One region of the Micromonospora sp. WMMD964 genome, then DNA from elsewhere that is predicted to be linked to it. Evidence: riboswitches for the same ligand, from Rfam matches in the RefSeq annotation. Region 1 holds a riboswitch; the other holds the start of a gene.
What was found. Region 1 has a riboswitch for S-adenosylmethionine ahead of O7616_RS02815 (aminotransferase class V-fold PLP-dependent enzyme). Riboswitches for the same ligand answer to the same signal wherever they lie in the genome.

Region 1 (15,403 bases):
CGCCCGGGCGTCCCGCCCCGCCCGACCCGCCGTGCCGGTCGGCAGACCGGTCAGGTCCGCCTGCGCGCGTAGCACCACCAGCAGTCGCTCGCCGTACAGGCCCGGTTGGCCGGGGCCGAGGTCGACCACGCCGAACGCCCCCACCAGCACCACGGCGGTCACCGCGGCGAACCGACGACTCGGGGTACGCGCCGACGGCCGGGCGAGCAGCACCGCGTACCCGATGGCCACCAGGATGGCGACGGCGAGCCCGACGCCGGTGGCGGCCGCCACCCAGAACGGGACGTCCCGGGTGCCGATCAGCAGCAGGCTGATCTCTTCCGGGTCGGTGAAGGCGAGCGGGCCGAGTGCGGCCGACCCGACGAGCCAACCGGTCGCCGTCCGACCGGCACGCGCGGCGTCCGCCGACTCGTCGGACGACCGCCAGGCCGCGGCCCACAGTGCGGCCAGGGCGAAACCCGTCGGCGGCAGGGTCCACAGCGCGGGCAACTGCGCGCCGGACTGGCCGGCTCCGGCCGCGAGCAGCAGCAGCGCCACCCCGGCGACCAGGCCCCCGACCAGCACCAGCCGGGCCGGCCGCGGTGGCCGACCGACCGCGAACCGGGACCAGAACGTGGCGTCCAACAAGGTCGCGGCCAGCACACCGAGCGCGGCGGACGCCAGCAGCGCGAGCGCGGTCTCCAACAGCCCGCCGAGCGCGCCCAGCCAGGCCCACGGCAGCAGCATCGCCGACCCGGCCGCGACCGCGAGCAGCGGCACCGGCCCGGGCCGGCGGGCACGCCCGGCCGGCTCTGCCCCGGCCCGTGCGGCGTGGCCGGGTTCGGTCCGTGCGGCGTGGCCGGGTTCGGTCCGTGCGGCGTGGCCGGGTTCGGTCCGTGCGGCGTGGCCGGGTTCGGTCCGTGCGGCGTGGCCGGGTTCGGTCCGTGCGGCGTGGCCGGGTTCGGTCCGTGCGGTGTCGCCTGCCTCGGTCCGTGCGGCACCGTGGGCTTCGGTCCGTGCGGCGTCGCCTGCCTCGGTCCGTGCGGTGTCGCGGTTTTCGGTGGGTGCCGTGCCGCTGACCGCCGCGGCTGGTCCGGGGTACGCCTGCCGGCGGGCCGATCGGCGCACGACAAGCGCGGTGAGCGTGGCTACGGCGGCCAGCGCGGCGAGGTACGCCTCGTGGTGCACCGGCGGCACGACCCGCAGCGCGGTGAGGACCCCCAGTGCGACGGCCCCGACGAACCAGACCCGCCCGGTGGCCCGGACCGTTGTCGACCGGGGCACGACGGCCAGGAGCAGGGCGGGCGTGCCCACCAGCACGACAGCGGCAAGGCCGAGCACCGGCCAGAGCCAGCCGACCCGATCCCGTCCGAAGCCCAGCATCACCTGGTCGGTGACCCAGCCGCCGGACTGGACGGCCACGGTGACGGCGACGGTCCAGCAGCCGACGAACACGGCCGCCACCGCTGGCCAGGGGGAGCTGCGGTGGTCGAGTCCGGGGTGCGAAGGCTCACCGTGCATCCGAGAACCTTACGACCGATGTCGAACGGTTCGGACGCGGACATCACGACGCCGGAGGATGCGGGCCCGCAGTGATCAAGTGATGAAAAGTAGGTCCTGATCGTCGCAGGCGCCTATTTCTCATCACTTGATCAAGGTGGGAGGGGCGGCCACGCCGCGCGGAGAGGGGCGAAGGCAGCGACGTGGGCGCGCGCTTCGGGTCGGGCGACGAATGTCGACTGGCGGGCACGGGGTTACCGTGGACGGGTGCGTGACCCCAACATCTCCCGCTCCGTCGCCGGCCAGCTCTCGCCGGTCCGCCGTGCGTCCGACCTGCGCCGACTGCGCGCCGAGCGCTTCGACGTGCTGGTCATCGGGGGCGGGGTGACCGGTGCCGGAGCCGCCCTGGACGCGGCGTCCCGGGGCCTCAAGGTGGCCCTCGTCGAGGCGCGCGACCTCGCCGCCGGCACCTCCAGCCGGTCCAGCAAACTCATCCACGGTGGCCTGCGCTACCTGGAGCAGTTGGAGTTCCACCTGGTGCACGAGGCGCTCACCGAGCGCGGGCTGCTCGCCACCCGGCTCGCGCCGCACCTGGTGCGCCCGGTGCCGTTCCTGGTGCCGCTGCCGGCCGGGCGGGGCCTGCGCGACCTGCCGGCTCGGGTTCTCCGCCGCTCGTACTACGGCGCGGGTGTGGCCGCGTACGACGCGTTCGCCGGGCTCTTCGGCGGCGGTCGGGGGATGCCACTGCATCGGCACCTGACCCGGGAGAGCGCCCGGCGGATCTTCCCGAGTCTGCGGGCCGACGCGCTGGCCGGTGCGATTCGCTACTACGACGGGCAGGTCGACGACGCCCGCCTGGTGGTCACCCTGGCCCGCACCGCAGCCAGCCTCGGCGCGACGGTGGTGAGCAGCGCCCGTGCCGTCGGGCTGATCCGGCAGGCACGTGAGGTCACCGGTGTCCGCGTACGCGACCTGGAGGCGCCGGCCGGCTCACCGAACGCGGAGTTCGAGGTGCACGCCCGCACCGTCATCGCCGCGACGGGGGTGTGGAGCGACGACATGTCCCGGATGCTCAACGACGTGGGGCTGCGGCCCGGCATCCGGGTGCGCGCCTCCAAGGGGGTGCACCTGGTGGTGCCCCGCTCGGCGATCACCGGTGAGACGGGGCTCATCCTGCGTACGGCGAAGTCGGTGTTGTTCGTCATCCCGTGGGGCGGGCACTGGATCATCGGCACCACGGACACCGACTGGCGGCTGGACCGGTCCCACCCGGCCGCCTCCGCGAGCGACATCGACTACCTCCTCGAGCAGGTCAACACGGTGCTGGACCGGCCGTTGACGACCGCCGACATCGAGGGCGTCTACGCGGGGCTGCGGCCACTGCTGGCCGGGGAGGCCGACTCGACCTCGAAGCTGTCCCGCGAGCACGCGGTCTTCGAGCCCATGCTCGGGTTGCTGCTGGTGGCCGGGGGCAAGTACACGACGTACCGGGTGATGGCCTCCGACGTGGTCGACCGTGCGGCCCGTCGGCTCGGTGGGACCCGCCCGTCGCGTACCGCCGACCTGCCGCTGCTCGGCGCCGACGGGTACCCGGCGATGTGGCGGGACCGTGCCGACCTGGCTCGCCGGCACGGCGTCCCGGTGGGCGTGGTGGAGCACCTGCTGGAGCGGTACGGCAGCCTGACCCTGGACCTGCTGGCGCTCGTCGACGCCGATCCGCTGCTCGCGTCTCCGCTGGCCGGGGCTCCGGAGTATCTGGCGGCCGAGGTCGCGTACGCGGCGCGGGCCGAGGGTGCGCTGCACCTGGAGGACGTGCTGACCCGCCGGACGCGGATCTCGTTCGAGACCAGTCATCGGGGGTTGGAGTCGGCGGATCACGCCGCCGAACTGATGGGCGCGGTGCTCGGTTGGGACGCGGCGACCCGGGCCCGCGAGGTGGAGCACTACCGCGCTCGGGTGGAGGCGGAGCGGCAGTCCCAGTTGATGCCGGACGACGCGGCGGCGGACGCGGCTCGGCTCGGTGCCCCGGACGTTCGGGGTTACGCGGCCGATCGTGGTGGCGACGACGATCAGGCGGAGCTACGCACGTCCGCTCGATGACGAATTGCGACGTTACCAATGGGTAACCATCGATACCGACCCGGATGGTGGTTTCGAACGCTACCTACGGTGGGGTAGGTTTCCGCGCGTGCTACCCCGCGCGCGCCCTCGTCTGCTCACACCCCTCCTCGCCGTCGCGCTCGCCGGTGCCCTGACCGGGTGCTCGCTGTTCGACGGCGACGAGCCGGGTGAAACCGTCGCGCAACCCACCGGAGCCGCGGCGGGAGGCGGGTCGCAGTTGGAGATCCCCACCACCGTCGCCGCCGGTCAGGTCAGCCTGGTGCAACGGCTCGGCGAGGACGGCCCACTGCGCACCCTCAGCGTCGAGCGCAACGGTGCCTGGCAGTGCCTCGACTGCGCCGGCGACGGCGTGACCTCCCGGGGCACCCTGGCTCCGGAGTTGACCGAACGGCTCCAGGTGCTGCTCGCCAACCCGTCGCTGGCCGACGAGACCGACCAGGCCCGGCGCTACCGGACCACCTGCATCGACGCGCTGACGTCCAGTCTCATCACCTCGACCGGGCTGATCACCTCGCAGGACTGCCCGGGTGAGGAACGCACGCCGGTCGCCGGTGAGATCCTGCTGCTGCTCACCCAGGCGACCCCGGCCGAGGTCAAGGGCTGACCGAGCCGGCCGAGGTCAAGGGCTGACCGAGTCGGCCGAGGTCAACGGCTGACCGCGAAGGTCAGAGCACCTTGCCCGGGTTGAGCAGACCGGCCGGGTCGAGCGCCGACTTGATCGCCTGGTGCACGCGGACGCCGACCGGCCCGATCTCCCGGGCCAGCCAGTCCCTCTTGAGCAGCCCCACGCCGTGCTCGCCGGTGCACGTGCCACCCAGGTCGAGGCCGAGCCGCATGATCTCGTCGAACGCCCGCCGACCGCGCTCCACGCTCGCCGGGTCGGCCCGGTCGACCACGATGTTCGGGTGCATGTTGCCGTCCCCGGCGTGCCCCACCACACCGATCGGCACCTCGCACTCCGCAGCGATCCGGGCCACTCCGTCCAGCAGCGCCGCGAGCGAGCCACGCGGCACCGCCACGTCGTCGATCACCAGACCGCCGTTGCCGCCCGGGTACGCGTCGGCGGCGAACTTCTCCATCGCCGGGTGCGCCAGCCGCCGGGCCTGGAGAAGCGCCGCCGCCTCCACCGCGTCGGTGGCCGCGTAGACCTCGTCGGCGCCGGCCGCCTCGCACACAGCGGCCAGACCGGCCAGGTCGTCGGCCGCCCGGGTGCCGGTGTCCGCAGCGGCCAGCAGCAGCGCCTGAGCGTCGGTGCGCAGCCCCATCGGCTGGTACGCCTCGATCGCCCGCAGGTGGGTCTGGTCGAGCAGCTCCAACAGGCTGGGGGTGAGCCCACGAGCCGCGATCTCGGCCACCGCGGTCCCCGCCGCGGCGGTGGACGGGAAGACCGCCACCAGGGTCAGCGAGTCGGCCGGTGCGGGCCGCAGCGCCACGGTCACCTCGGTGATCACGCCGAGGGTGCCCTCCGAGCCGACGAAGAGGCGGGTCAGGTCGTAGCCGGCAACCCCCTTGGCCGTACGCCGGCCGGTGCGCAGCACCTCACCGGAGGCGAGCACCACCTCCAGGCCGAGGACGTACTCGGTGGTCACGCCGTACTTCACACAGCACATGCCACCGGCGTTGGTGGCCACGTTGCCGCCGATCGTCGACGACTCCCAGGACCCGGGGTCCGGCGGGTACCAGAGCCCCTGCTTGGCGACCGCCCCGGCCAGCGCCGCGTTGACCACACCGGGTTGGACCACGGCGATCCGGCTCACCGGGTCGATCTCCCGGATCTCGTCCATCGCGACGGTGCTGATCACCACCGCCCCGTCCACCGCGTTCGCCGCGCCGGCCAACCCGGTCCGCGCGCCCTGCGGCACCACCGGTACGCCGTGTCGCGCCGCCGCCCGCACCACGGCGACCACCTGTTCGGTGCTGCGCGGGCGGGTCACCACGAGCGGGGTGCCGGCGGCGCACAGGTCGGCCTCGTCCCGCTGGTGCATCCGCAGCAGGTCCGGGTCGGTGAGCACGGCGTCGTCGCCGAGCGCGTCGCGCAGGTCGTCGAGGAGATCGGTGGGGGCCATGCAGCCGAGGCTAGGTCGCCGGCCGGCGATCATCAACATGATCGACTGCGCGGGATAGCTTGGGCACCATGCTCTACCTGGACCGGCCTGCCTGGCCGTGGCGCGGTCGGCTGTGGTCGCACCTGATCAGTGACGTCTCGTACGCCGAGCTGCACGCCTTCGCCGAGACGCTCGGCGCGCCCCGGCGCGGTTTCGACAGGGACCACTACGACATCCCGGCCGACCGGTTCGCGGCGGCGGTGTGGCTCGGCGCGCAGGTGGTGCCGAGCCGCGAACTGGTCCGGTTGCTCCGCACCGCCGGGCTGCGTCGCCCGAAGCACCTGGTCAGCCCAGGCCCTCCGGCTCCTCGCTGAGCGCGGCCAGCTCGCGGCGCACATTGTCCCGGGCGGGCTCCTCCCAGCGGGCGGCCAGCGACGGCAGCCGGAACAGTGCGGGCAGGGCCAGCAGACTCGTCAACACCGCCGTTCGCCCGGCCCGGAAGGCCGGATCCGGCACGTGGGCGTACTCCCGGCGGATCGCCGACGCGTACCGCTCGTAGGTGGCCGGCGGCGCGGCCAGCACGGCGAGGTCCGCGTCGCAGAGCAGCGCGCCGTCCCCGTCGCCGGGTGCCACGGTGTGCCCGGCGGTGAGCAGCACCAGCCGACGCACCTCGGCGACCGCGGACGCCGGCACCCCGAGTCCGGCGAGCACCTCGTCGGCCAACGCGGCGCTGTCGCGTTCGTTGGCGTACCCGGCGGCCCGTGGGTCGTAGACGGCGTCGTGGAACCAGGCCGCCAACCGCACCAGGTCGACCCGGTCGGCGAGGTCGGCGTACTCGTCCACCACGTCGAGCACCGCCGTCAGGTGGGCCACCGTGTGATAGTGCCGGTGCGGCTCGCGCCATCGACCGAGCAACTGCTCCCCGGCCCGGGCGGACGACGCGTCCGGACTCGCGCCGGCGCCTCGTACCGCTGCTCGCCATCGCTCGAGTAGATCAACCACCGCCCGAGTCTGCCGTATCCGCCCGTGACGCGTGGGAACTGAGGATTCAGCGCGCCCACCACGGGTAGTCGCGCCCATGGCCGTGGCCCGGGACAAGCGACAGCCGATGGTGCGACGTACCGCGTTGCGTGACGGGTTGGTGGACATCGACGGTGCCCGGATCGCCGAGGCGACCGAGCAACTGCGCCATCGGAGCCGGGCCACCCTGCACGACCGTCTGCACCGGGTGCGGATGGCGGGCGGGCTGGCCCTGCAGGCCGGGCTGGCTGCCGGAATCGCGTACCTGATCTCGCACAAGGTGCTCGGCAACCCGCAACCGGTCTTCGCACCGATCTCCGCGGTCGGCACCCTGGCCGCGTCGGTGGGCCAGCGGTTCCGCCGGACCATCGAGTTGATCGTCGGGGTGGGGGTAGGGGTGGCCGTCGGCGACCTCTTGATCTACCTGCTCGGCACCGGGGCCTGGCAGCTCGGCCTGGTGGTCACGGTGGCGATCCTGCTCACCATCTTCGCCGGGGCGAGCGTGGCCATCGTCATCCAGGCGGCGGCCACGGCGGTGCTGATCGTGACGCTGAGCCCTTCCACCCAGAACCTGGAGATCCCCCGGTTCGTCGACGCCTTTCTCGGTGGCGGGGTGGCCCTCGTGGTCACGGCGTTGCTGCTACCGCTGAACCCACTACGGGTGATCAACCGGGCCGCCCGGCCGGCGCTCGACCTGCTCGCCACCCAGCTCGACGTCACCGCGGACGGGTTACGCGGCCGGGACCGCGCCGAGATCCAGCGGGCACTGGATCGGCTGCGCGACAACAAGGAGGAGCTGGCCACGTTGGGCGAGGCGATCGAGGGGGCGAAGGAGACCGCCATCCTCTCCCCGGCCCGCTGGCACCGCCGCGACGAACTGACCCACTACGCGGAGGCGGCCGACCCGATCGACCGGGCGATGCGGAACAGCGGCACCCTGATCCGCCGGTCGGTCACCCTCGTCGAGGACGAGGAACCGGTACCCGACTCGATGCCGGACGCGATCGCTCACCTCGCCGAGTCGGTCCGGCTGCTCAAACACGAGTTCGCTGCCGGGGAGGAGCCGGAGAAGGCCCGGGAGCGGTCCCTGCGGGCGGTCAGCGAGGCCGGTCGGGCGTACGGCGCCGGGGTCGGCTTCTCCGGCAGCGTGGTGGTCGCCCAGATCCGTACCACCGCGAGCGACCTGCTGGTGGCCTCCGGGATCGAGCAGGAGGAGGCGAACCGCTGGATCCGCACCGCCTTCGGGGAGCAGGAGCGGCCGGTCGCCGAGCCGGCCAAGCCCGACGAGACGCCGAAACCGCCCACCGCCCCACCCGTCGGCTGAGCCCTCAGCCCAGTTCGGCGAGCGCGGTCAGCAGCCGGTCCACCTGCGCAGCCGTGCTGCCCAGGCCGACGCTGGCGCGCAGCGCGGTGGGCGGCAGGTCCGGTCGACCGGTACGCGCCGCCGCCTCGCTGAGCAGACGTCGAGCCAGCGGGTGGGCACAGAACAGCCCGTCGCGTACGCCGATGTGGTGCTCGGCCGCCAGCCGCGCGGCCACGTCGCTGGAGTCCCAGCCGACGACGACGAACGAGACGATCCCGACGCGGGGCGCGTCCGGGCCGAAGGTGCGCAGCTCCACGACGTGCGGCAGAGCGGCGATGCCGGTCCGCAGTCGGGTCAGCAGCGCCTGCTCGTGAGCGGCCAGCGCGGCCCGGTCGGCGTCGTCGAGCGCCGCGCACACGGCCGCCAGCGCGACCGCGCCGAGCAGGTTCGGTGTGCCGCCCTCGTGCCGCGCCGGCCCGGTAGCCCAGGTCACGTCGTGGGTCGCCGGTCCGACCCGGCTGGTGGCGCCGCCACCGGCCAGGTAGGGCGGAGCGGCGTCCAGCCAGTCCGTCCGGCCGATCAGCACGCCCGCACCGAACGGCGCGTACAGCTTGTGGCCGGACACGGCCAGGTAGTCGACGTCGAGCGCGAGCAGGTCGACCGGGGCGTGCGGAGCGAGCTGCGCGGCGTCCAGCACGATCCGGGCGCCGTGCCGGTGCGCCACCCGGGCCAGCTCGGTGACCGGCCACAGTTCCCCGGTGACGTTGCTGGCACCGGTCACGGCGACCAGCACCGGCAGCGCCGGGTTGCTGCCCCGGCGCAGTTCGGTGAGGGCGGCGGCGAGGTCGCGTACCGCCGCGTCCGGGTCGGTGGGCACCGGCAGCCGCACCGAGCCGCGCGGCCAGGGCAGCAGGTTGGCGTGGTGCTCACCCGCGAAGGTGACCACGGTCGTGCCGGCCGGAAGGGCCTTCGCCAGCAGGTTGAGCGCGTCGGTCGTGTTGCGGGTGAAGATCACGTGATCGTCGGCGCGGGCACCGAAGAAGTCACCCACCGTCTGCCGGGCCTGCTCGTAGGCGAGGGTGCAGCGTCGGGACAACGCTCCCGCCCCACGGTGCACGCTCGCGTACCACGGCAGCAGCTCGGCCACCGCGTCGGCGGCGGCCCGCGCACACGGCGCGCTGGCGGCGTAATCCAGGTTGATCTCACCCGGTACGCCGAGGACGTCGAGCGGCCCCGACGAGGCCGGCTCGGGCGCGGCGTCGAGATGGGTGGAGGGTGAGGGGAGAAGAGTGACGGACACGCCGGGACCTCCGGGGTCAGGGACCCCGGGTGCACTGTCGGGACGGGGTCCGCGCTTGCCCAGCACACCGATCGGGCTGGGCCCGGTCATCACCCGGGGCACCCCACCGCGAACTCGACGAGGGTTGCCGGCCAGCAAGCCGGGGCTTCGCGCTGGCACTCGTGACCTGCCGGCAGCATAGCGGCAACCGATGCGACCGGACCAGTCGGCGGCGGATGGCTACGCTGACCGCATGGCCGACACCCCGCCCGGTTCGCAGCTGCCGTCGCCGCCGCCCGCACCCAGCGCCCCGTCCGTCGGCGAGGCGCCCCGGATGCCGCGCCGCCGACTGGGCTGGCGGCGGTTCCTGGCGCTGGCCGGGGTGGTGCTGCTCATCGCCGCCTGCGCGGTGTTCATGGTCTTCACGCTGGGCCAGTCGCTCGGCCTGCAGGCCCTGCTGATCGGTGTGGCCGCCGCCATCCTGCCGGTGCCGGTGCTGGTCGCCTGCTTCCTCTGGCTGGACCGGTACGAGCCCGAGCCGCTGAAGTATCTGATCTTCTGCTTCGCCTGGGGCGCGTTCGTCTCCACCGCCGCCTCGCTCACCGTGAACGACTTCGCGGCAGGCCGCTTCGCCGACTGGGGGCTGCCGTCCGCGCTCACCGGCGTGTTGGTGGCGCCGTTCATCGAGGAGTCGACGAAGGCTCTCGGCCCGATCCTGCTGCTGGTGTTCCGCCGCCGCGAGTGGTCCGGGATCACCGACGGCCTGGTCTACTGCGGGCTGTCCGCGGTCGGCTTCGCGATGGTGGAGAACATCCTCTACCTGGGCGGGCTGGGCTACGCGTCAGGTGTCGACAGGTACGGCCCGGCGACCGGCATCCAGCAGGTCATCGCGATCTTCATCCTGCGGATCCTGCTGTTCGGGTTCGCCCATCCGCTCTTCACCTCGATGACCGGTTTCGGCCTGGGTATCGCGGCGCGGACGGCGGACCGGCGGGTGCGGGTGCTCGCCCCGATCGCCGGCCTGCTGTTGGCGATGATGTTGCACGGCACGTGGAACCTGCTGCCCACGCTGACCCAGGCCACCGGCGAGGCGGTGATCATGCTGTACGGCTTCCTGGGCCTGATGGTGCCTGTCTTCTTCGGCACGGTGGGGCTGGCGATCTGGTTGCGCGCCTGGGAGGGACGGCTCACCGAGCGCGTCCTGCCGGACTACGTACGCGCCGGTTGGCTGAGCCCGCCCGAGGTGGCCGCGTTGAGCAGCCTCGGCCGGCGGCACGCGGCCCGCAGTTGGGCGCGCCGGGTGGCCGGCGACGCCGGGGTGCGGGCGATGCGCGGCTACCAGTCCGCCGCCACCCGCCTGGCCCTGCTGCGCGACGGCACGCTGCGCGGCCTGGACCGGAAAGCCGCCGACCAGGAACGGACGGCGCGGGAGGAGCGGGAGCTGTTGGACGCGATCAGCGCCTACCGGTCGGTGTTCGTCGGTCGGGACCCGCAGGCCCCGGCCGGGCTCTGGGACGGTAGCCGCTACCACCTGCGCTTCCCGGACGGCACGCAGCGCCCGGTGAGTGCGCCGGACGAGCCGGTGGTGCCGATTCCGGTGGTGCTGACGCCCGCCCCGCCACCTGTCGGTTACGCCCCGCCCGGCTGGCCCGGCCTGCGGCCGCCCGCGCCCTGGCCCCCCGCTCACCACTGACGGCCGCCGGCCTCGTCCGGCGGTTCAGGTCATCGCGGGGCTCCGCACATCAGCGGGGCTCTGCACATCAGCGGGGCTCAGGTCATCAGCGAGGTGAGGAAGTCGCCGAAGCCCTGGAACATCGCGATCAACGCGGCCCCGATCGCCCGGAACATCTGGGCGGCGCCGTCCGGCCGGAAGGCCACGAAGTAGATCAGGAACGCGACGAAGCCCCAGGTCAACAGCTTCTTCACGAATACCGGCATCGTCCCTCCCCAGGGCCACGGTCGCCGGATGGCTTCCCGTCGTGCGGCGGGGCAAACGGTGCACGGCAGGGGGAGGGTGCGTCAGAGGTAGAGGCCGGTGGAGTCGTTCTCGACCCGCTCGGCGGCCACGGCGTGCACGTCGCGCTCGCGCAGCAACACGTACCCGCGACCGTGCAGCTCGACCTCGGAGCGGTCGTCCGGGTCGAAGAGCACCCGGTCACCGGAGACGATGGCGCGGACGTTCGGGCCCACGCCCACCGCGGTGGCCCAGGCGAGGCGCTTGCCGACGGCGGCGGTCGCCGGAATGACGATGCCGGCGGTGGAGCGACGTTCGCCCTCGCTGCCCTCCATCCGGACCAGCACGCGGTCGTGCAGCAGGCGGATCGGCAGGCCGGCGTCGAGATCGTTGTCGGCGGTCACGCCGCAGACGCTACCGTGTGGCCGACGGCGGGCTGCCGGTGGTTACGCCGGTGGTGGCCGGGGCAATGTGTGGCGGAACTGCCCTACGGTGTCGGCAGGGAACGTATGCTGGCCGACCTGTCGTCGTGGGCGGACCAGCTTTTTCTGCCAGGAGGTGCGCTTGAGCCGCTTCGAGCGGGTACGCGGGCGGCTTCGCCGCGCCTACCAGTCGCGACAGGAGTCGGCACAGGCCGACGAGGGCACGCTGAGTGACGTGTCGGAGGGGGCCCGGGTGGCGTCGCCGGCCGTGCCGGGCCCGACCGCACCGCCGAGCGCCTCGGTCTACGGCGCCGAACCCCCGGTGGACCTGCACAGTTCGACCTCCAGCCGGGACGACGCCGACGTCCCGCACGGATTGCGGATCGCCGCCGCGTGGTGCTGGCGGCTGATCGTGATCGGTGTGGTGGCCTGGGCCCTGCTCCGGATCGTCGGCACCATCAAGATCGTGATCATCCCGTTGGCCATCGCGCTGCTGCTCTCCGCGCTGCTCGCGCCGGCGGTGGGCTGGCTGCTGCAGGCCCGGTTCCCCCGGTCGCTGGCGACGGCGGTGGTGCTGGTCGGCGGCCTGGTCGGCGTGATCGGCACGCTGACGCTCGTGGTCAACGAGTTCATCCGGGGCGTGCCGGAGCTGAGCGAGAAGTCCTCGGAGGGCGTCCGGCAGATCCAGAACTGGCTGAAGACGGGCCCGCTGCACCTTTCCGACACCCAACTCGACCGCTACATCGACGAGGCGCAGCGCTGGATCAACAACAACACCTCGAAGTTCACCAGCGGCGCGCTGAGCACCGCCGCGACGCTCGCGGAGGTGCTGACCGGCACGCTGCTCGTGCTCTTCGCGACGTTCTTCTTCCTGCGCGACGGCAACCGCATCTGGCGCTTCCTGGTCCGCCTGCTGCCGGTGGCCGCCCGGTGGAAGGTCGACGACGCGGGCCGAGCCTCCTGGCAGACCCTTGTCGCCTACGTCCGCGCCACCGTGCTGGTCGCCTTCATCGACGCGGTGGGCATCGGCATCTTCCTGGTCATCTTCGACATCCCGTTCGCCTTCCCGCTGGCCGCGCTGGTCTTCCTCGGCGCGTTCATCCCGATCGTCGGTGCGGCGCTGTCCGGCGGCGTCGCGGTGCTCGTCGCGCTGGTCGACAGCGGCCCGGTCACCGCGTTGATCATCCTGGGCGCGGTGATCGGTGTGCAGCAGATCGAGGGGCACGTGCTCCAGCCGCTGATCATGGGACGGGCGGTCGCCCTCCACCCGCTCGCGGTGATCATCGGTATCGCCGCCGGTGTCGTACTCGCCGGCATCACCGGCGCGCTGGTCTCCGTGCCGCTCATCGCGGTGCTGAACACCGCAGTCCGTCGGCTCGCCGCCCGACGGGTTCCGGACACGCCACCCGACGCCGTGGTCGTCGCCGCCCAGGCTCCCTAACGCGCACCGGCGAGGCGTTCCAGGGCACCGCGAGCCACCTCGGGGCGCGTCGTGTACCAGAACGGGGGCAGCGACCGCCGCAGGAACGGCCCGTAACCGCGGGCCGTCTCCAGCCGCGAGTCGAGCACCGCGACCACGCCCTTGTCGCCGGTCGCGCGGATCAGCCGGCCCACACCCTGCGCCAGCCGCACCGCGGCGATCGGCACGCTGACCGCGGCGAAGCCGGAGCCGCCACCGGCGTCGACGGCAGCGGCGCGGGCCGCCGCCAGCGGCTCGTCCGGGCGCGGGAACGGCAGCCGGTCGATGACGACGAGCTGACACGAGTCGCCCGGCACATCCACCCCCTGCCACAGCGACATCACCCCGAACAGGCAACTGGCGCGCTCCTCGCGGAACCGGCGGACCAGCAACGGCAGGGCCTCCTCACCCTGCAACAGCACGGGCAGGTCGGTCCGCGCGCGCAACAGCTCCGCGGCCTGCTGCGCGGCCCGCCGAGAGGAGAAGAGCCCGAGGGTACGACCACCGAGCGCACCGACCAGCCCGAGCAGTTCCTCTCCGGCGGCCTCGGGCAGCCCGGAGACGCTGGGGCGGGGCAGGTGCGCGGCCACGTACAGGATGCCCTGCCGCGCGTAGTCGAACGGTGAACCGACGTCGAGTGACCGCCACCCGGGGCCCTCGGTCGCCGGTACGACGGCACCGGCAGGTGCGTCTCCGGCCAGTCGACGGCCCGGCGTCTCGGCGGCCGGACGGCCCGGGCCGGTACGGGCGGCCAGCGCGGCCGACGCGGGGGACGGCGGTGCCGGTGGGGGAGCGTCCAGCCCGAGGGCGCGGGCCACCGTGTCGAACCGGCCGCCCAACGCCAGGGTCGCCGAGGTGGCGACGACTGTGCGCTCGTCGTACAGGTGGGTGGCGAGGGTGCCGGCGACCGAGAGCGGTGCGACCACCAGGGCCCGACGGCTGCCGCTGTCGTTCTTCTCGACCCAGGCCACGTCGTGGTCGGCCTCCTCCAGCAGCCGCTGCGCGGTGCTGGAGAGTTCGTCCAGAGTGGCCTTGGCCTGCTGCTTGCGGACCGGGTCGGGATCGTCGGCCTTGATGTCGCCGATGGCGTCCAGGGCGGATCGGGTCGCCGCGTCGAGCAGCGTGCACGCCTCCCGCAGCGGCGTCGGCAGCCCGGCGGTGATGCGCCCGGCCGGCGCCTCGGCCAGCCCCACCGCGAGGGCGTCACCGGCCGCGGTGAGCGCCTCGGCGGTCTCCGGCCGCAGCAGTGTGCGGGCCCGGCGGGTGGTCCGGTCGATCAGCTCCGGCACCAGCTCCGCCTGGGCCGCGGAGGAGACCCGGTCGGCCAGCTCGTGCGCCTCGTCGACGATGAGCAGCTTGTGTGGCGGAACGATGTGCCGGTCGGCGAGCATGTCGACAGCGAGCAGGCTGTGGTTGGTCACCACGATATCGGCCTCTCGGGCCCGGGCCCGGGACGCCTCGGCGAAGCACTCCTGCCCGAACGGGCAGCGGCTCGCGCCGACGCACTCCCGGGCGGGCATCGACACCAGCCGCCAGGCCTGGTCGTCGACGCCCGGGTCCAGTTCGTCGCGGTCGCCGGTGGCGGTCTTCTCGGCCCAGTCGCGTAGCCGCTCGATCTGCTTGCCCAGCCGGCCCGCCTCACCGAGCCACTTCGTCCCGCCGCCGGGGCGACCCGCGGGGGCGTCGAAGAGGGTGTCCTCCGGCTCCTCCTCGGTGGAGTTGTCCAGCCGGGCGAGGCAGAGGTAGTGGTGGCGGCCCTTGAGCACCGCGAAGGTGGGTCGACGCCCGAGCACCGGCTCGACCGCGTCGGCCAGCCGGGGCAGGTCGTGGTCGACGAGCTGGGACTGCAACGCCAGGGTGGCGGTGGAGACCACCACCGGGCCGTCCACGGTGAGCGCCGGCGCGAGGTACGCGAGCGACTTGCCGGTGCCGGTGCCCGCCTGCACGAGAAGGTGCTCGCCGTCGGCGACGCACTCCTCGATGGCCGTGGTCATCTGCAGCTGGCCGGGGCGTTCCGCGCCGCCGGGCACCGCGCCGACCGCCGCCGCCAGCAGCTCGGTGCCGCTGGGCCGGGCACCCCGCCGCCGCCCCTTGGAACGGGCCGACGGGGTGGCGGAACCGGTGGCGGTGCGGGGCGGAGTCACCGTGCGACGGTACCCGTCGCCGCCGACACCGACCGCGCCCATCCGCCGCGTGGCGCGATGCCGACCGGACCTGTCGATGTGGGGACGCGTCGCCCGGTTACCGCCGCGCTACGACGCGTGGGCGGTATCGGTTAGGGTGCGAATCATGCCGAGCGACATGGTCCGAGTGATCTACCG
Region 2 (15,403 bases), 2.6 Mb from region 1:
GTGTCCGCCGCGCCGTAGTACAACGCGTTCGCCCGGTCGCCGAACGCGCCGGACTCGCCGTAGCGCAGGTGGGCCAGGATCTTGCCCGGCTCCTCGTCCAGGTCGTCGTCGAGTCGAGCACCCTGGAGGAACGCCAGCATCCGCAGTGTCGCGGGAGCCAGCTCGGGGGTGAACGCCATCGTCTGCAGGCAGGTGATGATGCTGTGCCGTCCGCACAACCACATCGTCCACGGCAGACCGGCGATCGGCACCCGTTCGCGCAAGGACCACGGCTTGTACCGCAGTGCCGCCAGGTCGGCCAGGGCACCTCGGTACATCTCCTCCAGACCGTCGCGTTCGGCGACCAGCGTCGGAGCCCGGTCCATCCAGTCCGCCAGGTCCTCACGCATCCCGCCCCGCACGGCCCGCTGGTGCGACTCCAGGGAGGCGCGTACGTCCTGGCCGCCTTCGCCGCCCATGTTCATGGCGATGTGCAGGTCGGTCTCCCACTTGCCTTCCGGGGCCACCCGGATCCGGAACGTCATCCCCTGCTCGTCCACCTCGACCGGAGCGGTGCTCTGCACTGTGGTCTGGCGGACGAACCGTTGCCGCTGGTAGCGCAGCACGAGCTGGCGCTTGGCCGAGTCGGGGGTGACCTCGACGACCCGCCGCCGGAGATGACCGATCTCCGCGATGTCGGTGAAGTCGCTGCCCATCTCCAACCGCACGGTGAACTCGGCCGTCTCCGGCGAGTGGTTGAGCACGGTGATGTTCTCGTGGGCACAGTCGTGGATCGAGCGGTGCCGGATGATCGACACGTCGGCGTCGACGTAGTGGCTCGCCGCACCGGGGACCAGGAAGAACCGGGTCTCGAAATACGTCATGTCGTCACGGGACAACGCGTTGATCCGTTCGCCGTCGATGGTGAGCACCCAGTGCGACAGGAAGCGGGTGTCGTACGCGAAGAGACCGACGGGTGTCCGCGCGTCGGCCTCGATGTCGCCCTGGGCGTCGCTGATGGCGAACACGTTGCCGGCGATGACGTGCAGCAGTTCCTGCTTCACGACCGACCCCCCCGAGCGGCCGGCGCGGCCCGACCCGCCAGGGCGGCCCGGCCCAGCTCCCGAGGGTGGCGGGCGTCGGCCGGCCCGGCGAAGATTCGCCGCAGCACCAGCAGCAGGCGCATCTCGCCCCGCATCGTCAGCTCGTTGCGCAGCATCGCGGCGCCGGGATGCAACTCACCGTTGACCATGCGGTCGAACACCCAGCGGTCCGCGCGGACCACCAGGTCGGCGTCGTCAGCCGAGCGGGTCACCCGCACGTGCTGGTCGGCGATGGTCAGGTACCAGTGGTCGGTGAAGCCGTCGCCGCGGACGTCCAGCCGCAGCGTGCCCGCTATGGTCTCCGGCAGGTCGGGGCGCCGACCGGCGTCCAACTGTCGCAGGTACTGCTCTGCCGTCGCGCCCATCAGGTCCCCTCCCCACGGTTCTCCGCAGGATCACCCCCGCCCGGGTGAGGCCGCCTCACCCGGAACGGGTGAGCGGCCGACGCGCCGATGCCCGCTCGTTTGGGTGGCGGCGAAGAGGGCAGCCAAACGGTTCCGTCGAGTGAGGGAGCACCGGATGCGCGCGCTGCGGTTGCCGGAGTGGAGGTCGACGCCGGATTTGGTCGAGGTCCCCGACCCGACGCCCGGGCCGGGTCAGGTTCTGGTCCGGATCGGTGGTGCCGGCGCCTGCCATTCCGACCTGCACCTGATGGACGAGTTCGAGCCGGGCACCATGCCCTGGAACCCACCGTTCACCCTCGGCCACGAGAACGCCGGCTGGGTGCACGCTCTCGGCGACGGGGTGAGCGGACTGTCCGTCGGGCAGCCGGTGGCCGTGTTCGGCGCGTGGGGCTGCGGCACCTGCGCCCGGTGCCGGGTCGGTGTCGACACGTACTGCGAGAACCCGGCCGGCGCGCCGGTGCCGAGCGGTGGCGGCGGGCTCGGACTGGACGGGGGCATGGCCGAGTTCGAGCTGGTCCCGGACGCGCGACACGTCGTACCCCTACCGGAGGGGCTGGATCCGGCCGACGCCGCACCGTTGACCGACGCCGGGCTCACCCCGTACCACGCGATCCGCCGCTCCTGGCCGAAACTGCCGCCCGGCAGCACCGCCGTGGTGATCGGAGTCGGTGGGTTGGGGCACGTGGGCGTGCAGATCCTCAAGGCCACCACCGCCGCTCGCGTCCTCGCCGTGGACAACCGCGCCGAGGCGTTACGGCTGGCCGAGGAGTGCGGCGCCGACCGAGCGATCATGTCCGGTCCGAGCGCCGCCGAGGAGATCCGGCAGGCCACCGGCGGTCGGGGCGCCGACGTGGTGCTGGACTTCGTCGGTAACGACGCCACCCTCGCCCTGGGCGTGGCGACGGCCCGCACGGTGGGCGACCTGACCATCGTGGGTCTCGGCGGCGGCACCGTGGGGGTGTCGTTCTTCTCCGTGCCCTACGAGGTGAGCATCGCGACCACCTACTGGGGTAGTCGCCCGGAACTGGTCGAGGTGCTCGACCTGGGCGCCCGTGGTCTGATCCGGCCGACGACCACCCGGTTCACGCTGGAGGACGCGCTCGACGCGTACCAGCGGATGCGCGACGGCACGCTGGAGGGCCGGGCCGTGATCGTGCCGTGAGCCGGCGGTCAGCCGTTCTCGATCAGTCCGCGCAGGTAGGCGGCCTGACCCACGTGTTGCAGGTCGTCCTCGGCGACGCTGACCAGCCGGACGCCGAGGGTGACCGGCGGGTCCCACGCCTCGTCGACGACGCGGTCCAGGTCCGCCGGGCGCAGACCGGCCAGGAACTCTCCGGTACGCGACGCGACCGCCCCGTAGTAGTCGATCAACGCCTGCGCGCTCTCCGGCCGTACCGCCGCGACCTGCGCGGGCGAATGCCCGTAGCCGGTGTCGTCGGGGTCGGCGGTGAGGCCGAACCGCCCGGCCCAGTCGCCACTCACCCAGATCTGCTCGGCGTCGAGCAGCTCGGCGACGTGATGGTCCTGCACCCGGGTGAGGTGCCAGACCAGCCAGCCGATCGAGTTGTGGCCCGGTGCCGGTTGGTGGCGCAGATGCTCCGGGCTGAGGCCGTCCACCGCCGCGCGGACGAGGTCGGGCAGCCGGTCGTAGGTTTCGGTCAACAGATCACTCACGTCCACCGGGCACGCCTCCTGGTCGGTTTCCGGTCAGGTACCGCCGAGGGCGGGTGCCCAAACCTCGGCCAGTACGGTGATCGAATGGTCGCGGCGGTGGAGTTGTACCTGGACCCGGACGCCACCCGCCGGATCCGGGTGCTGTGGGACGCGCTGGAGACCGAGGGCGTGCAGAGCATGCGCTCACTGCTGGAGCACCGTCACCGTCCGCACGTCTCGTTGGCGGTGGCGCCCCGCTTCGATCCGGAGGCGGTCGCCGCGGCCCTGCACGGCACGGTGGTGGCCGCTCCCCTACGGCTCGAATTCCAGCACGCCGGCCAGTTCGTCGGTCGGGTGCTCTGGCTCGGCCCGACGCCCACCCCGGAGCTACTGGCCCACCACCGCACGGTCCACGACCGGCTCACCGCCGCCGGCATCCCGTTGACCGAGCACTACCAGCCGGGCCGCTGGGTGCCGCACTGCACGCTCTCCATGCGGGTGCCGAACGCGCTGATGGCCGCCGCGGTGCGCCGCTGCCTGGAGGTGTTGCCGCTGAGCGCGACAGTGGTCGGGGCGGCCCTCACCGACCACGCGCGGGGCATCGCCCACCCGCTCCCCTGATGCTTTGCGGAAATGTCCGGTTTGGCGGGCGTCAGTCGGGAAACTGAAAACAAGCGGTGATTATGCGCTCTGACGTGGGATGGTTCGACGTAGATGCCGTCCTGCCGAGCGTGGTTCGCCCGGCCTGTGGCGCGGGGCTCCCGCCGCGCCGCCCTCGGCGGCCTCCACGAGAGGGGCAGTGCCTATGCAGGCTCAGCGCAGGCCACCGCGAGCGGAGCGGAGCCAGAACCGGGACGACCGGACCGCCGGCGGCCTGACCGGGGCGGCCACGCCCCTGACCATCTGGGCCGCCGCCGTCCTGCTCGGCCGGATCAGCGCCGGCGACGACGACATCGAGGACGAGCGGCACATCCTGCGCGGCATCGAGTGATCCGCGCCGGGCGGCTCACAGCCAGCCGCGCCGCTTGAAGATCAGATAGAGGGTCCCGCAGACCAGCAGCATCAACAGCAGCGCGAACAGGTAACCGAAGCGCCAGTGCAACTCCGGCATGTGGACGAAGTTCATTCCGTACACGGTGCCGATGAGCGTGGGAGCGAACAGGATCGCCGCCCAGGACGAGACCTTCTTCAGCTCCTCGTTCTGCGCGTAACTGGCCGCCGTGAGGCTCCGCATCTCCTCGTTCTGCTGCTGCGAGACGAGTGTGGCGTTGACGGTGAGGATGTTCTGCAACAGGTGCCGAAACCCGTCGACGCGTTCCACCACCTGGGTCAGGTGGTCGGTCACGTCCCGCAGATAGCGGCGCAGCTCCTCGTCCGTGTCGGCACCGCCCGCGCCGTCGGCCAGCGCGTCGAGCACCGCGAGCAGGGGTCGCGCGGCGCGCTGAAACTGGATCACCTCGCGGCTCAGGCCGTAGATGCGCCGGCTCGCGTTCGGGTCGCCGCCGAACACCTGGGTCTCGATCTCGTCGATGTCGTTCTCCAGCCCGGCCACGACCGGCGCGTACCCGTCGACGACCTGGTCGAGGATCGCGTACAGGACCGCCTCGGGGCCCCGGGCGAGCATCTGCGCCTCGACCTCCATGCGCCGCCGCACCGCGGCCAGATCCGGTGCCTCACCGTGCCGGACGGTGATCACGAAACCCGGCCCGATGAACAGGTGCAACTCGGAGAACTCGACCTCCTCCCGAAGGTCGTCGTAGCGGGCGGCGCGGAGCACCACGAACAGCGTCTCGCCGTAGCGTTCCAGCTTGGGCCGCTGGTGGGCGTTGATCGCGTCCTCGACCGCCAGGTCGTGCAGCCGGAATTCCCGCGCCAGCGAGGTGATCTGCTCGATGTCGGGCCGGTACAGCCCGATCCAGGCCATCGCGCCGTCCTGCTCCTGTAGGCAGCGGTACGTCTCGGCCAGGCCGGACGGCGACGCGAACCGGTGCCCGTGGAGGTAGACGGCGCTGTCCACCAGGCCGCCGGCGGGCGGAGCGGGCGGCTCCGTGGACGGTGGCACGCCGACAGTGGTCTCGTACTCGTCGAGTTGGCGACCGAAGCCACCACCCGGGCGGAAGCGACGGCCACCGACCATGCCCCTGTCCCCTCCCCGGTGAGGCCCGGTCCGGCACACTCCCGCCAACCCGGAGGCGCTGCTTCCCCGGTGTCCCGAGGGCGAAACCCGCAGTGGGGCGAGGTGGGTTCCGCGCACCGGCGGACGGGCGCGTCGCCCAGGGCGGATACTCACGGTGACCAGGGGCGGTATGACGGGGGACGCGCCGGTGGAGGTCGACGGACGCGCGGGCCGGCTGCGGGAGTGGCTGCTGCGTGCCGGCGCGGAGGAACCCGTGCAGCACCCGGGGCCGCACGGGCGTCCACCGGAGCACCGGCACCACCCCTGGTGGAAGGTGATGTGCCTGACCGGTGTCGACTACTTCTCGACGCTGGGCTACCAGCCGGGCATCGCGGCCCTCGCCGCCGGGGCGCTCTCGCCGGTGGCGACCCTGGTGCTGGTGCTGGTGACCCTGCTGGGCGCACTGCCGGTCTACCGACGGGTCGCGGCGGAGAGCCCGCACGGCGAGGGCTCCATCGCGATGCTGGTACGCCTGCTGAGCTACTGGCCGGGCAAGCTGCTGGTGCTGGTGCTGCTCGGTTTCGCGGCCACCGACTTCATCATCACCATCACCCTCTCGGCGGCCGACGCCACCGCGCACATCGACGAGAACCCGTTCTGGCCGAGCGCGCTCAAGGGGCACGAGGTGCTGCTCACGCTGCTGCTCGTGGCACTGCTGGGCGCGGTGTTCCTCAAGGGATTCACCGAGGCCATCGGGATCGCCGTCGTCCTGGTCGCGGTCTACCTGACGCTGAACGCGGTGGTGGTCGCCGACGCGCTGTGGCGGGTGGTGACGCACCCGAGCGCGGTCGAGGACTGGACCACCGCGTTGACCACCGGCCACGGCGATCCGTGGATGGTGGTCGCGTTGTCGCTGTTGGTCTTCCCGAAGTTGGCGCTGGGTCTCTCCGGCTTCGAGACCGGGGTGGCCGTGATGCCGAGCGTGCGGGGCGACCCGCGGGACACCGAGGCACGACCGCTGGGCCGCATCCGTGGCACTCGCCGCCTGCTCACCACCGCCGCCGTGATCATGAGCGTCTTCCTGATCACCAGCAGCGTGACGACCACGATCCTGATCCCACCGGAGGCGTTCCAGCCCGGCGGGCCGGCGAACGGCCGGGCGCTGGCCTATCTGGCGCACGCCCACCTCGGGGAGGCGTTCGGCACCGTCTACGACCTGTCCACCATCGGGATCCTCTGGTTCGCCGGGGCGTCGGCGATGGCCGGGCTGCTCAACCTCGTACCCCGCTATCTGCCCCGCTACGGCATGGCACCGACCTGGGCGCGGGCGGTCCGGCCGCTGGTGCTGGTCTTCACCGCGGTGGCGTTCCTGATCACGGTCGTCTTCGAGGCCAGCGTCGACGCGCAGGGTGGCGCGTACGCGACAGGGGTTCTGGTGTTGATCACCTCGGCGGCGACGGCCGTGACCCTCGCGGCGGTGCGGCACCGGCAGCGCGGCCGCACGATCGCGTTCGGCACCATCGCGGTGATCTTCGTCTACACCACGCTGGCGAACGTGGTGGAACGCCCCGACGGCGTCAAGATCGCGGCCTGTTTCATCGGCGGGATCATCGTGGTCTCACTGCTCTCCCGGTTGTCCCGCGCCTTCGAGCTGCGGGTCGACCGCGTCGAGCTGGACCCGGTGGCGACCCGGATGATCAGCGAGCGTGACGGACGACGGATCCGCCTCATCGCCCACGAGCCGGACGGTCGGGACGAGGCGGAGTACCAGGCCAAGCTGGCGCAGACCATGGCGGACAACGACTTCCCCGACGCCGGCGACGTGCTCTTCGTGGAGGTGCGGGTCACCGACCCGTCGGACTTCGAAACCGAATTGGTGGTGACCGGCCGCCTGGTCGGCGGCCAGCACTCGGTGCTCAGTGTGACCAGCTCCGCGGTGCCCAACGCGCTCGCCGCCCTGCTGCTGGAGATCCGGGACCGGACCGGTCGGCGCCCCCACATCTACTTCGAGTGGACCGAGGGCGGCCCGGGCCGCAACGTCCTGCGCTACCTGGCGTTCGGGCAGGGTGAGATCGCCTCCGTCACCCGGGAGATCCTGCGCCGCCACGAGCCCGATCCGCGCCGACGGCCACACGTGCACGCCGGCTGACCGGAGTGCCGGCCACCCGTCTCCCCTGGTGAGCGTGGTCATAACGACTGGACGACCCACCCGTGCCTGCTGCTAGCCTCGGCGCAGGTCATGAGCGCCAGCGCGAAGCCCCGGCTCGCTGGCCGGCAACCCTCCTCCGCGGTGGGGTGCCCCGGGTGAAGACCAGGCACCGACAGGACGTCGGTGCAAGCGTGGCCTGGCACCCAGGTCAGCACAGACCCGGGAGAACCATGCGCATCCTCAGCACCGCCCCGCCGACCGGCATCGCGGACGTCCGCGTCGGTCGCCCCTCGCCGGCACTGATCCGGCGACGGCACGTGGACATGATGCGAATGTGCAGCGCCGCGTGTCGTCGCGGCAGCACGCACTAGCGCAGCACTCCTCCCGAACCTCCCTCACCGGTACGCCCATCGGGCGCACCGCCGGCGACGCACGTCCCGTGCGTGCCGGTACGCGACCTTCTCGGAGACACCCGTGCGACTTCTTCCTGCCCTGACCCGTGCCACCGCCCTGGGCGCAGCCGCCGTCCTGGCCGCCACCGCGCTCACCGCCTGCGGCGGCGACAGCTCGTCCGACAGCGGCGCCAACCCGTACGGCCTGGCGCAGCCGGGCGTGCTGCGGGCCGGCACGCTCACCGACGCCCCGCCGAACGTGTACCTCAAGGACGGCAGGTTCACCGGCTTCGACAACGACCTACTGACCGCCGTGGCCGGCAAGCTCGGCCTCCGCGTCGAGTTCGTCGGCACCGACTTCTCGGCGTTGCTCTCCCAGGTCAACAACCACAAGTTCGACGTCGGCAGCTCCTCGATCACCATCACCGAGGCACGGAAGAAGACCGTCGACTTCGGCAACGGCTACGACTTCGGCTACTTCGGTCTGGACGTCCCGGCGGGCTCGCCGATCACCGGCTTCGACCAGCTCGCCGGCAAGCGGGTCGTGGTGGTGCAGGGCACCGTGCAGGACGACTACGCCACCGGCAAGCAGCTCGACCCGGTGCGGGTGCCGGACTACAACGGCGCGATCAACCAGCTCAAGGCCGGCACCGCCGACGCGTGGATCGCCCCGGCGGAGATCGGCGAGAAGTCGGCCGCCGACAGCAACGGCAAGATCACCGTGGCGGCCAAGCAGCTCAGCCCGGCACCGACCGCGTACGCCGTCGCGAAGGGCGGCGACGAGCTGCGCGAGGCGCTGAACAAGGCTCTCGACGAGGTCATCGCGGACGGCACCTGGAGCCGGTTGCAGGCCCAGTACTACCCGGGCCGCCCGATCCCGGCGGACTTCAAGCCGGGCAGCGGCGCGGTCACGCCGTCGGCGGCCACGTCAGCCGCGCCGTCGGCGTCGGCCGCCTCCTGAGCGGTGACGAGCGAGCAGGACGGTAGGAGAGGCGACCGATGGATCCGTTGAGCACCCTCTGGGAGACGTTCTTCGACCTCGACGCGATGCGCGAGGCGCTGCCCGAGATGCTGACCGTCGGGTTACCGAACACGCTGATCCTGGCGGTCTCCGCCGCCCTGCTCGGCTCGGTGCTGGGCCTGCTGCTGGCCGTCGCCGGGATCTCCCGCAGCCGGTGGTTGCGCTGGCCGGCGCGGGTCTACACCGACGTGTTCCGGGGGCTGCCGGCCGCGGCGACGATCCTGCTGATCGGCGTCGGGCTGGCCCCGCTGGGCATGCAGGTCTGGGGTCCGGACCCCTACCCGTTGGGGATCCTGGCGCTGTCGCTGATCGCCGCCGCGTACATCGGGGAGATCTTCCGCTCCGGCATCCAGTCGGTGGAGGCCGCCCAGTTGGAGGGCGCCCGCGCGCTCGGCTTCTCCTGGAGCGACTCGATGCGGCTGGTGATCATCCCGCAGGGCGTCCGGCGGGTCCTGCCGGCCTGGGTCAACCAGCTCATCGCGCTGATCAAGGACTCCAGCCTGGTCTACTTCCTCGGCCTGGTGGCCAGCCAACGGGAGCTGTTCCGGATCGGGCAGGACTACGCGGCCACCACCGGCAACGAGTCCGCGCTGCTCCTGGCCGGGCTCTTCTACCTGGCGCTGACGGTACCGCTGACGCACGTCGTCAACTGGATCGACAGGCGGCTGCGCCAGGGCCGGCCGACCGCCGCGCCGACCGACGAGGACGACGACCTCCCGTTGCCCGCCACCGTTCAGGGAGACCGGCGATGACCACCGACACCACCACCTCGGTCAGCCTCGACGTCCGCGACGTGCACCTCGCCTTCGGGCCGAACCGGGTGCTGCGCGGCGTCGACCTGACCGTGCCACGCGGCGCGACGGCCTGCGTGATCGGCCCGTCCGGGTCCGGCAAGTCCACACTCCTGCGCACCATCAACCGACTGATCGAGCCGGACCGTGGCGACGTGCTGTTGGACGGGCGCAGCGTGCTGGGCGACGACCCGGACGGCCTGCGGCAGCGGGTCGGGATGGTCTTCCAACAGTTCAACCTGTTCCCGCACATGAGCGTGCTGCGCAACGTCACCCTCGCGCTGCGCCGGCTGCGCAAGCTCGGCGAGGACGAGGCGGAGGCCGTCGCCCGGGCCCAACTGGACCTGGTGGGGTTGGCGGCCAAGGCCGACGCACGACCGGCGCAGCTCTCCGGCGGTCAGCAGCAACGGGTGGCGATCGCCCGGGCGCTGGCGCTGCGGCCCGAGGTGATGCTCTTCGACGAGGCCACCTCGGCGCTCGACCCGGAGCTGATCAAGGGTGTGCTCGGGGTGATGGCCGACCTGTCCGCCGCGGGCATGACCATGGTGGTGGTCACCCACGAGATGGGCTTCGCCCGGCAGGTCGCCGACACCGTCGCCTTCATGGACCGGGGAGTCGTGCTGGAGGCCGGGCCGCCCGAGGCGGTCTTCGAACGGGCCGAGCACCCCCGGCTTCGCCGGTTCCTGTCCCAGGTGCTCTAGCCGCCACGGCTCCCAGTTGCCCTGAGCCGCCACGGCTCCCCGGTGCCCTGAGCCGCCACGGCTCCCAGTTGCGCTGAGTCGCGACGGCTCCCCGGTGATCACTCGTCGGGTCCACGCCCCAGCAGCCGGATCTCCTCGTTGTCCAGGGCGGCCTGAAGTTCCTGCAACACCAGGTCGTCGATCTCCCGGTTGTCGCGCAGGCGGGTGACCTCCCGACGCTTGTGGGCGAGGACCCGCAGGCGCAGTCGACGTTCCAGGCGGCGCTCCTCGGCGGTGCTCCCCCCGCTCTCGTCGAGGTCCTCCAGGTGCCGCTGGTACTCGGCCTGCAGCCGACGGACCGACTCCTCCTGCGCGCCGACCTCGGCCGCGACCTGCGGCAGGGCGGCGAGGCCCGCCTCGGTGGCCCGCCGTCGGGCGTGCCGGGCCTCGTCGACGCGTTCGGGGTCGCCGACCAGCCCCGCCCACCGCACCACCAACGGCAGGGTGGTGCCCTGCAGCAGCATGATCAACACGATCACCAGCGCGGTGACGAAGATGATCAGGTCGCGCTCGACAACCGGTTGACCGTCGACGGTCACCGTCGGGACGGCCAGGGCGGCGGCGAGCGACACCGCGCCCCGGAATCCGGACCACCCGGCGACGGTTCCCACCCGCCAGGCCGAGGGCCCCTGGCTCGGGTCCATGATCCGGCGGCGTCGCAGCCTCGCGATCTGCGCGGTGAGGTAGACGAAGAACAGCCGGGTGCCGATGACGACGAGCGTCACCACGAGCACGATCACCAGAGCACGCCCGGGCGAGGTACTGGTGATGCCCCGCACCGCGCGGGGTATCTGCGTGCCGAGAAGGACGAACAGCCCACCGTTGATCAGGAACGTGGACAGGTCCCAGAACGCGAACGCCAGCACCCGGGACCGGGCGCGGATCACCCGTGGACCGGCGTAGGACAGCACCAGACCGGAGACCACCACCGCCAGCACACCGCTGGCGTGCACAGCGTCGGCCAGCAGGAACGCGGCGAACGGCGTGAGCACGCTCAGCGCGCCCTCCCGAAGCGGGTCGTCGAGCCGTTTGCGGACCAGCACCACGGCCGCCCCCACCAGCACACCGGCCAGTACGCCGCCGACGCTGGCGCCGACGAACTCCTCGCCGATGCCCAGCACGCCCGGTTCCGCGCTGTGGACGAGCAGACCCACGGCCACCGCGAAGACCACCAGGGCGGTGCCGTCGTTGATCAGACTCTCGGCGTGCAGGGTGGTGAGCAGCTTTCGGGGCAGCCGTTTCGCGAGCCCGGTGACCGCCGCGGCGTCGGTCGGGGCGAGGACCGCCCCGAGCACCCAGGCGGCGGCGGGGTTCACCCCGAACGCCTGCGCGGTGAACGACACGGTGACCAGGGTGAGCACCACCAGCAGCACGGCGAGTGACCCGATCACCGGGAGGTTGGCCCGGATCTCGCGCAGACTGATGGTGAGGCTCTCCCGGTACAGGATCGCCGGGAGGAAGATCAGCAGCACCAGGTCGGGTTCCAGTGCCACGTCGGACAGCGGGGGCGTCAGGCCGAGCAGCACTCCGAACGCGATGAGCAGGACCGGCGGGGCCACCCGGTACCGTCCGCCGAGCGTGGTGCCGATCAGGACGGTGACGCCCAGCACCACGATCATGACGAGCGCCTGCACGGCGTACCCCCTTGATCGTCGCCGGCGGTGGACGCGCCGGTGGTTCCATCTGACCGCACCCACCGGCGGGTTCCGAGGGGAATCGGCAAGTAGCCGTGGGCGGCGGTCAGCGGGTCGCGGTGGCGGCGCGGCCCCGGGCGGTGACCGCGCGGGCGACCCGGCGATGAGCTGCCGACTCCTCCTCGCGGCCCAGCGCGGCCGCCAGGGCGGCGAGGTGCCCGGCCACCGGGCCGACGGTGAGCACGCCGCTGCCGGCGGCCAGTTCCTCCGCCGCCGGCGACAGTTCGACGTAGACCCGTTGCATCGTGTCCCGGTCACCGAGGGCACGCGCCGCCTGGCCGACGAGGCAGAGCCGCGCCTCCCGCAGAAGGTCGTGCGGCCCGTCCGGAAGGGCCGACAGGGCCGCTGCCGCGGCGTCCCGGTCGCCGTCGGCCAGCAGCAGCAACGGCCGGATCCACGGCTCGTGCGGCCCCCAGTCCAGGCCCGCCCAGTCGGTCCCGCCCGGGCCGGGGAGCGGCTGGTCGACACCGTCGGCCCCGTCGTCGACGGCGTCGGCCAGCCGGAGGCCGAGCAGCGCGAGCGGAAGCAACCCCCGGGTCAGGCCCGGCATGCCGTCGGCGGGCAGCCGGCCGGCCGCTTCGCGGTAGGCGTCCGCCGCCGCGGCCGACTCGCCGTCGAGGGCCCGGCGCAGTGCGGCGAACCACCTGGTGAAGACGGCGACCAACGGCAGGTCGTACCGCTCGGCGAGGCGGTCGGCGGCGCGGGCGTGCTCGTCGGCGGCGGGCCGGTCGGCCAGCGCGCAGTACGCCTGGACCAGGACGAGGTGGCCGAGCACCTCGAAGGTCACCAACCGGTGCCGGGCGGCGAGGTCGACCAGCTCGACACCGATCCGGGCCCGGTCGGCCGCCAGACCGACGCGCTGGAAGGTGTGCATGAAGCGGGCGTTGAGCGCGAAGGCCAGCAGCCCGGGGTCGCCGATCGTCCGGGCGATCGTCTCGGCCTCGGACGCCGCCCGGCGACCACTGTCGGTGGTGGTGCCGCGCAGCTCCAGCGCGAGGGTGCTGAGCAGTCGGCTGCGCCGGGCCGAGCCGGTCGGACCGAGAGCGGTCAGGGCCAGCTCGGCGGCTCGGACGATGTGCCCGGAGAGCCTGTCGTCGTCGTTGCGCGTCCAGACGGCGGGTACGTCGAAGCCGGCCAGCACCTCCTCGACCAGCAGCGGGTCGCCGACGGACTGGGCGGTGGTGATCGCCTCGGCTCGTCGCCCCCGCGCCTCGGCCAGCCTCCCGGTCACGGCCAGCGCGCGCCCCAGTCCGAGCAGCGCGGTCAGCCGTTCGCGCTGCTCGACACCGCCGGCGTGGTCGTACGCCTCGATCACCTGCCCCCACAGGCGGGCCGCCTCGTGCGGGTTCCCACCGCGCTCGGCCTGCTCGGCGGCGGTGCGGGCGTAGGCCCCGGCGCGACCGGCAGCGGCCCGTCCGCCCGCGCGCAGCAGGTGGTACGCCATCGCGGCGGGCTCGACGGGGTCTCGTCGTCGCAGCTCCTCGGCGATGGCGGCGTGCCAGGCGGCCCGGCGGGGTGTGGACAGGTCGGCGTAGAGCGTGTCGCGGACCAGGATGTGGGTGAAGCGCAGCCGCCCGTCGGGCTCCCGCTCGGTGAGGAAGCCGGCCTGCAGGGCGCGGTCGACGGCGTCCAGCACCATCGCGGGATCCCCCGCCAGGGAGGTGAGGACCTCCAAGTCGAGATCACGGCCGAGCACGGCGGCCTGCCGCAGGACGGTGCGTGTCGGCGTGGGTAGCTGGGCCAACCGGTGTCGGATCACGTCGCGTACCCCGGGCGGCACCGAGGCCAGTGCGGCCTCCCCCTCGCTCGCGTACAACTGGGCCAGCTCGCGGACGAAGAACGGGTTGCCGCCGCTGCGATCGTGGATCAACCGGGCGGTGGCCGGGGCGAGTGCCGGGCCGACGACGGCGCGGGCCAACTCGCCGGTCGCCGACGCGGACAGGCCGCCGAGGTACTCCCGGGTCGGCTCCAGCCCGGCGACGCGGGCCAGGGCGGCGGTCAGCTCCGGGCTGATCTCGGTGGCCCGGTAGGTGCCGAGGACGAGCACCGGCCCGGTGGCCGGGTGTGGACCGGTGAGCAGGGCGGTCAGCAGGTCCAGGGTGTCACCGTCGGCGCGGTGCAGGTCGTCGAGGACCACGAGTAGCGGCCCTCGCTCGGCGCCCGACGCGATCACCGACGCCACCGCCCGGTGGCGACGGAACCGCCCACCGGCGAGGTCGCCCGAGTCGTCGTCGGCCCCCACCTCGCCGCTCAGCCCGGTGAGCGCGTCGGTGACCTGGGTCCACGGCCAGGCCGGCGGTGCGCCCTCGTACTCCGGGCTGCGGCCCCACGCCGTGGTCCAGCCCTCGGCGGCGAGCCGCTGGGCCAGCGTCTCGGCCATCGCGGTCTTGCCGGCACCCGGGTCGCCGGAGAGGAGCGCGAGGGTGGGCCTGCGGCGTCGGAGTGCGGTCTCGGCGGCGTGCCACAGCCGGTCCGACTCCCCGGATCGGCCGACGAACGGACGCTGCCGTGGCGGCTCGGCCCCTGCGGGCCCCCGGAGGCTGGGAGTGGCGGCGGCGTCGAGGGCCGGGGTGAGATGCGGCGCCTGGGCCAGGACGTCGGCTTCCAACCTCCGCAACTCGGGCCCGGGGTCCACCCCCAGCTCGGCCACCAGGACGGTACGTGCCTCGCGCAGCGCGGCGAGGGCGTCCCCCTGCCGACCGGCGCGGTACCGGGCCACCGCGAGCAACCGCCAGGCGTCCTCCCGCAGCGGATGGTTGGCCAGGTGAGCCGGCAGGTCGGCGGCGGCTTCGTCCGGGCGGCCCAGGGCCAGCAACGCCTCGGCTCGCCGCTCGACGGCCAGCATCCGCAGCTCGTTCAGTCGGTTGATCTCCGCAGCCGCCCAGACCTCGTTCGCGCAGTCGGCGTACGCGGGCCCGCGCCAGAGCCGGAGTGCGCCGTCCAGGGCGGTCAGCGCCGGTTCGGAACGTCCGGCCGCGAGCAGTCGGCCCGCCTCGCCGACTGCCGCCTCGAACCGGCCGGCGTCCACCGCGTCCGGGGCGACGCGCAGCACGTACCCGGTCGACTCGGTGACCAGGACCCGGGGCTGCTGCCGGGGTGGCCGATCGGGCTCCAGGGCCCGGCGCAGATCGGCGACGAAGGTCCGGATCGCGCCCACCGCGCCCTCCGGCGCGACCTCCCACAGGTCGTCGACCAGACGCCGCACCGGCACCACCCGCCCGTGGGCGATCAACAGCCGAGCCAGCACCAGGCGGTGTCGGTGTCCGCGCAGCGGTGCCGGACCGCGCTCCGTCATGGCGGTCACCGGCCCGAGGACGCCGAAGGTCACCGCCTCCGGTGCCGTCGACTGCCTGGTCATGGC

Region 2: it holds a riboswitch for S-adenosylmethionine, as region 1 does, so the genes downstream of both, O7616_RS14750 (ABC transporter substrate-binding protein) here and O7616_RS02815 (aminotransferase class V-fold PLP-dependent enzyme) in region 1, are expected to answer to the same signal.

What each region holds. Positions count from the first base shown of each region.
Region 1 covers NZ_CP120860.1:589,105-604,507, reverse strand. Annotated here, with positions in the region: gene O7616_RS02850 (S8 family serine peptidase) at 1-1,500, opposite strand, end outside; gene O7616_RS02845 (glycerol-3-phosphate dehydrogenase/oxidase) at 1,762-3,579, shown strand; gene O7616_RS02840 (hypothetical protein) at 3,668-4,204, shown strand; gene O7616_RS02835 (FAD-linked oxidase C-terminal domain-containing protein) at 4,266-5,666, opposite strand; gene O7616_RS02830 (DUF4031 domain-containing protein) at 5,735-6,019, shown strand; gene O7616_RS02825 (metal-dependent phosphohydrolase) at 5,991-6,647, opposite strand; gene O7616_RS02820 (FUSC family protein) at 6,754-7,989, shown strand; gene O7616_RS02815 (aminotransferase class V-fold PLP-dependent enzyme) at 7,994-9,169, opposite strand; SAM riboswitch class IV at 9,315-9,435, opposite strand; gene O7616_RS02810 (PrsW family intramembrane metalloprotease) at 9,459-10,940, shown strand; gene O7616_RS02805 (hypothetical protein) at 11,018-11,185, opposite strand; gene O7616_RS02800 (co-chaperone GroES) at 11,267-11,605, opposite strand; gene O7616_RS02795 (AI-2E family transporter) at 11,766-13,064, shown strand; gene O7616_RS02790 (ATP-dependent DNA helicase) at 13,061-15,268, opposite strand; gene O7616_RS02785 (DUF402 domain-containing protein) at 15,372-15,403, shown strand, end outside.
Region 2 covers NZ_CP120860.1:3,169,382-3,184,784, reverse strand. Annotated here, with positions in the region: gene O7616_RS14790 (glycogen debranching N-terminal domain-containing protein) at 1-1,043, opposite strand, end outside; gene O7616_RS14785 (SCP2 sterol-binding domain-containing protein) at 1,040-1,447, opposite strand; gene O7616_RS14780 (NAD(P)-dependent alcohol dehydrogenase) at 1,602-2,648, shown strand; gene O7616_RS14775 (DUF664 domain-containing protein) at 2,657-3,166, opposite strand; gene O7616_RS14770 (2'-5' RNA ligase family protein) at 3,245-3,760, shown strand; gene O7616_RS14765 (hypothetical protein) at 3,945-4,130, shown strand; gene corA (magnesium/cobalt transporter CorA) at 4,146-5,276, opposite strand; gene O7616_RS14755 (amino acid transporter) at 5,446-7,404, shown strand; SAM riboswitch class IV at 7,491-7,602, shown strand; gene O7616_RS14750 (ABC transporter substrate-binding protein) at 7,879-8,757, shown strand; gene O7616_RS14745 (amino acid ABC transporter permease) at 8,796-9,569, shown strand; gene O7616_RS14740 (amino acid ABC transporter ATP-binding protein) at 9,566-10,309, shown strand; gene O7616_RS14735 (Na+/H+ antiporter) at 10,408-11,982, opposite strand; gene O7616_RS14730 (AfsR/SARP family transcriptional regulator) at 12,089-15,400, opposite strand.